One region of the Saccharothrix syringae genome, then DNA from elsewhere that is predicted to be linked to it. Evidence: riboswitches for the same ligand, from Rfam matches in the RefSeq annotation. Region 1 holds a riboswitch; the other holds the start of a gene.

Evidence for each region. A riboswitch is a leader RNA that binds a small molecule or an ion and turns the genes downstream of it on or off. The one in region 1 is predicted to bind S-adenosylmethionine.
Region 2: another riboswitch for S-adenosylmethionine. It lies ahead of EKG83_RS38750 (aminotransferase class V-fold PLP-dependent enzyme); the one in region 1 lies ahead of thrC (threonine synthase).

The regions. Positions count from the first base shown of each region.
Region 1 is NZ_CP034550.1:1,502,876-1,506,107, forward strand. Features, by position in the region: gene EKG83_RS07040 (DNA internalization-related competence protein ComEC/Rec2) at 1-832, shown strand, start outside; gene thrC (threonine synthase) at 741-2,006, opposite strand; SAM riboswitch class I at 2,018-2,131, opposite strand; gene holA (DNA polymerase III subunit delta) at 2,231-3,211, shown strand.
Region 2 is NZ_CP034550.1:9,275,065-9,278,296, forward strand. Features, by position in the region: gene lspA (signal peptidase II) at 28-633, opposite strand; gene EKG83_RS38750 (aminotransferase class V-fold PLP-dependent enzyme) at 657-1,976, opposite strand; SAM riboswitch class IV at 2,014-2,128, opposite strand; gene EKG83_RS38755 (potassium/proton antiporter) at 2,404-3,232, opposite strand, start outside.

The sequences.
Region 1 (3,232 bases):
CGCTGGGGTGGGCGCTGTGGCAACCCAGCTACACCGCCCAGCCGTGGCCACGCGACGAGCTGCGGCCCGCTTTCACCTACTACGTGTGCGAGGAGCGGCCCGACGGCGAGCGCGGGATCATCGCCAGGGCCACCGCCACCGGCGTGGTCGGCACCGCCGAGGTGGCCTCCGCCGACGCGGCCTACCGCCTGGTCGCCGACACCCTGTTCGACGACGCCCTGGCGATACCGCCGGAGGAGTGGCACACCGAGCGCTACAACGCGGAAAAGGCGAAGCGGCCGTGGCCGCAACTGCTGACGGCGTGGCGCGTGGTCACCGAACCGGTGAGGCCGCGCGTCCTGCCCGAGCTGAGCGCCTTCCCGCGCACCGGCTGGTTGCGCACATCGGGGATCGCGCTGTGACGGCCGCACCGGGGTCGAACGCCATGAAGTCGGCTGCCACGGGGGTGACTGCCACAGGGGGAGCTGTCGCGAGAGCAACTGTCGCGGGAGCGGCTGTCGCGGGGGCGACTGCCACGGGAGCGGCTGCTACGGGGCAGCCTGGAGCGGACCCGGCCGGAGCAGGTCTGGCCGGAGCGGGCCCGGGTGGAGCGGAGCGGGCCAGGGGAGGAGCAACCGGGCTGGGAGCCGCGGGAGTGGACCCCGGTGGGAGCGTGCCCGCCGAGGTCCGCCTCGACAATCCCGGTCCTGGTCCCAGCTCCGGTTCCAGTCCCGGCCGCAGTCCCGGTCTCAGTGCCGGTCTCAGTCCTGGAGGGCGTTCAGCACGGCCTCCGCCGAGGGCGGCACGTTCGCCCGCGGGCCGACCCGGTCGCCGAGCGCGTCGAGGGTCTTGAGGCCGTCGCCGGTGATCAGCAGCACCGTCTCGCCGTCCGGGTCCAGCTTGCCCTGCTCGACGAGCTTCTTCGCGGTCGCCACCGTCACGCCGCCGGCGGTCTCGGCGAAGATGCCCTCGGTGCGGGCCAGCAGCCGGATGCCCTCGACGACCTCTTCGTCGGTGACGTCCTCGATCGCACCGCCGGTGCGGCGCACGGCGTCGAGCACGTAGGGGCCGTCGGCGGGGGCGCCGATCGCCAGCGAGCGGGCGATGGTGTCCGGGCGCACCGGGGAGACCACGTCGTGACCGGCCTTGAAGGCGGCCGAGACGGGGGAGCACCCGGTGGCCTGGGCGCCGAACACCCGGTACGGGGTCTGCTCGACCAGGTCGAGTTCACCCAGTTCGCGGAACGCCTTGTCGACCTTGGTCAGCTGGGAGCCGGACGCGATGGGGACCACGATCTGGTCGGGCAGGCGCCAGCCGAGCTGTTCGGCGACCTCGAAGCCCAGCGTCTTGGAGCCCTCGGCGTAGTAGGGGCGGACGTTGACGTTGACGAACGCCCAGTCCTCGTGCTCGGCGGCGAGTTCCTGGGCCAGCCGGTTCACGTCGTCGTAGTTGCCGTCGACGGTGATCAGGTTGCCGTCGTAGACGGCGGTCATGAGGATCTTCGCCCGCTCCAGGCTGGAGGGCACCAGGACCACCGACCGCCAGCCGGCGCGGGCCGCCGCGGCGGCGACGGCGTTGGCGAGGTTGCCGGTGGACGGGCAGGCCAGGACCTTGAAGCCCAGTTCGCGGGCGGCGGCGAGGGCGACGCCGACGACGCGGTCCTTAAAGGAGTGGGTGGGGTTGCCGGTGTCGTCCTTGACCCAGACCTTGCGCAGGCCCAGGGCCTTGGCGAGGCGGTCGGCCTCGACCAGGCGGGTGCCGCCGGGGCTGGTGTTGGGGTGCGACTCGACGGTGGAGGGCACGGGGAGGAGGCTCTTGTAGCGCCAGATCGAGCGGGGGCCTGCCTCGATGTCCTCACGGCGGACCCGGCCGAAGTCGTAGGCCACTTCCAGGGGGCCGAAACACTCCAGACAGGCGTATTCCGGGGCGAGCGGCGTCTCGTGCCCGCACTCGCGGCACGACAGGGCGCGCGCGGGACCGAGGTCGAAGGAGGTGGTGGTGGCCGAGGGTGCACTGACAGCAGTCATCGCGAGGTATCTCCTCATCTTTCCCGCGTCGCGGGTCGGAATTGGCACCGTGGTCGCCAGCGAACGCTGTGCGACGGGTTGCCGGGGCTTCTTCGGGCCGATCCCTCTGCCCCTCTGGATGAGCGGTATTCAGTTGTTGTCGCCTCAACCTACGACACGATCCCGACCCGTAGCCAGCGAAGTCCACCATCCGGACGGCGGACGGGCGTGGGAGGATCGCGGCCGTGAGTGCGCCCGCTGACACGCCCGATGCCGTTCACCTGGTCGTGGGCGAGGAGGAGTTGCTGGTCGAACGCGCTGTTCGCGGTGCCCTGGAACTCGCCCGGAAGGCCGATCCGCAGGCCGACCTGACCCGCGTCCGGGTGACCGAACTCACCCCGCCCGAGCTGGCCGAACTGGTGAGCCCGTCGCTGTTCGCCGAGGGGCGGGTGATCGCGCTCGAAGCCGCGCAGGAGGCGAGCAAGGAGATCGCCGACGCCGTGATCGCCTACGCCAAGTCACCCGCCGAGGGGGTGACGCTGGTCGTGGTGCACACCGGCGGCGGGCGCAGCAAGGCCGCCAAGGAGCTGCCCGCCGCGCTGCGCAAGGCCGGTGCCGGCGTGACCGAGTGCCCGAAGATCACCAAGGCCGCGGACCGCGAGGCGTTCGTCCGCAACGAGATCCGCTCGGCGGGCGGCAAGGCCGACCCCGAGGCTGTGGGGGCGCTGATCGAGGCAGTCGGCTCCGACCTGCGGGAACTGGCCGCGGCGGCGTCGCAGCTGGTCGCCGACACGGGCGGCAGGGTCGACGCCGAGGCGGTCCGCCGCTACCACCGGGGACGGGCGGAGGTGACCGGGTTCGCGGTCGCGGAGAAGGCCGTGATGGGCGACCGGGCCGGTGCGCTGGAGGCGTTGCGCTGGGCGATCCAGCTCGGCGTGCCGCACGTGCTGGTGGCGGACGCGCTGGCGGACGCGGTGCGCACGGTCGCGCGGGTGTCCGCGGTCGGGCGGGGCGACCCGTTCAAGCTCGCGGGTGAGCTGGGCATGCCGCCGTGGAAGGTGAAGAAGGCGCAGGGCCAGTCACGTGGCTGGGAGGAGCGCGGGCTGGCGGCGGCCATGTCGGTGGTCGCGGACCTCAACGCGGACGTGAAGGGTTACGCCGCCGACTCGGGTTACGCCCTGGAACGGGCGGTGCTGAAGATCGTCGCCGCCCACGGCCACCGCTGAGCCGGGTTTGCCGCCGCTGGG
Region 2 (3,232 bases), 3.2 Mb from region 1:
CCGGCACGGGCAGGTTGCGGTAGCCGCTCACTTCTTCTCCACCTTGGTGCCGTCGTAGTCGCGCTGGAGCAGGGCCATCAGCACGATCACGCCGCCGCCGACGCAGATGGCCGAGTCGGCCAGGTTGAACACGGGGAAGAAGTTGCCCCACGGGTCGAGGACCGAGATGAAGTCGACCACGCCGCCGCGCAGCGGGCCGGGCGCGCGGAAGACGCGGTCCACCAGGTTGCCGGTGGCGCCGCCGAGCACCAGGCCCAGGCCGATGGCCCAGCCGACCGACCGCAGCCGGCGCGCGATCCACAGGATGAAGCCGACCACGCTGCACGCGATCAGCGCCAGGATGACCGTCCAGCCCTCGGCCAGGCCGAACGCGGCACCGGTGTTGCGGTACAGCGGGAGGTAGAGCAGCCCGCCCAGCAGCTCGACCGGCTCGCGCCCCTCCAGGTGCTCCACCGCGAGGACCTTGGTGAGCAGGTCGAGCGCCAGCACGAGCGGCGCGATGACGGCCAGCAGGCCGACCCGGCGCTTGGGCAGCGGCTCCCCGGCCTCCCCGGGCCTCCCCGGCTCATCCGGCTCCCCCGGCCCGCCCGGCTCGTCCGCGGCGTCCGGCTCGGTGTTGGGCTCAGTGCTCACCCGGTCATTGTCCAGCATCCCCGTCAGCGCAGGAACGGCGGGAGCGGGCGCGGGTCCTCCCGGGGCACCCACCGGCCGTCCTGCCGCTCGTACTCCCACCGGGAGCCCTCGGTGACCAGCGAGCGCAGCGCGGCCACGAACCGGTCGACGTGCTCCGCGGTGGTCCCGAGCCCGACGGAGGCGCGCAGCGCCCGACCGCCCGGCGCCAGCCGGGCCACCGCGACGTGGGCGCAGAACGCGCCGTCGCGCACGCCGATGCCGTGCTCCGCCGACAGCGCCGCGGCCAGGTAGCCGGGGTCCTGGGCGCCGGCGGTGAAGCTCACCACGCCCACCCGGTCGTGGTCGGGGCCGAACAGCGCCAGCTCCTCGACCCCGGGCACCGACCGCAGCCCGTCCCGCAGCCGCTCCAGCAGCACCCGCTCGTGCGCGGCGACCTGCTCCCAGTGGCGCCCGAGCACGTCGCACGCGGTGGCCAGGGCGTGCGCGCCGACCACGTTCGGGGTGCCCGCCTCGTGCCGCTCGGGCGCGCCCGACCAGGCCACGGCCAGCCGGTCGCCGCGGTCGGTGACGCGGGCCGTGGCGCCGCCGCCCAGCAGGTACGGCTCGGCGGCCTGCAACCAGTCGGACCGGCCCACCAGCGCGCCCGCGCCGAACGGCGCGTACAGCTTGTGCCCGGACAGCACGGCGTAGTCGACGTCCAGCTCCCGCAGGTCCACCGGCCGGTGCGGCGCGAGCTGGGCGGCGTCCAGCGCGACCCGCGCACCGTGCCGGCGGGCCACCCGCGCCAGCTCGGCCACCGGCCACAGCTCGCCGGTGACGTTCGACGCACCGGTCACCACCACCAGCCGCGGCCCGACCGGCGCCTCGCGCAGCGCCCGGTCCAGCTCCAGCGGGGCCGCCGCCGCGGACCCCGGCGTGCGCAACCGCCGCACGTGCGGCCCCCGCCACGGCAGCAGCGCCGCGTGGTGGTCGGTGTCGAACAGGACCACGGCCGTGTGCCTGGGCAGGCAGCGGGCCAGCAGGTTCAACCCGTCGGTGGAGTTGCGCACGAACACGACCGCGTCAGTGGCCCGCGCCCCCAAAAACCGCCGCACCGAGTCCCGAGCCTGCTCGTAGACCCGCGTGGACACCTGCGACGCGAACCCCGCGCCGCGGTGCACGCTCGCGTACCAGGGCAGCAGCTCGTCGACGGCGTCGCGCACCTGCTCCAGGCAGGGCGCGCTGGCCGCGTGGTCCAGGTTCGCGTACTCGACCCGCTCACCGCCCAGGACCGGCACCCGCAACGAGGCACCCACCACCCTGGGCAGCCCCACACCGACGACCGGCGAAACAGCGATGGTCACGACACCCTCCGGACAAGTCCGGGGACTCCCCCTGGGAGGCCCGCGCTTGCCGCACGCCCCGCGCGCACGACCAGGTCCTCACCGGGGGCACCCCACCGCGGTAGGAGGGTTGCCGGCCAGCAAGCCCGGGCTTGTCGCTGGCACTCATGACCTTCACCAGCACCCTAACCCGCCCCACCACCCCCCGTAACCCCCTCCCACATCCCGAGACCCCCGCGAGTCCTCCACCCCAACACCGCGTGTCCTCCACTCCGACACCGCGTGTCCTCCACTCCAACACCGCGAGTCGACCCTCCAGCCCCCTCGTGTCGAACCTCCAGACCCCCCGAGTTCCACACTCAACCCCCGGCGTGTCATGCCTCCAGCCCCGGCGTGTCATGCGTTCAGACCCCGCGTGTCATGCGCTCAGCACCCCCGTGCCCGACGCTCACGCCAACCCGGCGTCGCCCTTCCACCGCGCGAACCGCCCGGCCCGGTCAACCGCCCGGATCCGCTGCTCCGTGGCCACCCGCGCCGCGTCCGTGCACACCACCAGCAGCTGGTCGTGCTCCTGCAACCGCGTGGTCGCCTGGGGCGTGAACCCCTTCTCCTCCCGCACCACCAGGCTCACCGACGACCCCGGCGGCAACCGCAGCTCCGACAGGTACACCCCGTGCAGCCGCGACCCCGGCTGGATCCGCACCTGCAGCAGCTCCGCCCCCAGCGCGTCCAGCGCCGACGAGTCGACCTGCACCTCCCGCGCCTCGCCCGACCGGACCAGCCTCAACCCCTTCGCCAGCCACGGCAGCGTCGTCCCCTGCACCACCGTCAGCAGGATGACCAGCACGAACACCGCGTCCACCAGCCGCTGCGCGCCCGGCACCCCCTGGATCAGCGGGATCAGCGCGAACACGATCGGCACCGCGCCGCGCAGCCCCGACCACGACAGGAACACCTGCTCCCGCCACGGCACCCGGAACGGCAGCGCCGCGCACAGCACCGACAGCGGCCGCGCGAGCAGCAGCAGCACCGCGCCCGCCACCAGCGCCGGCACCAGCGCGTCGAGCAGCCGACCGGGCGAGGCGTACAGCCCGAGCAGCACGAACAGCCCGATCTGCGACAGCCAGCCCAGCCCCTCGGCGAACGACAGCGTGTCCGACCGGTGCGGCAGCCGCGCGTTGCCGAGCACCAGCGCGGCGATGTAGACGGCGAGGAACCCGGACGCGTGCGCGAGGTCGCCCGCCGTGTACGCCAGCACGCACACGGCCACCGTGGCC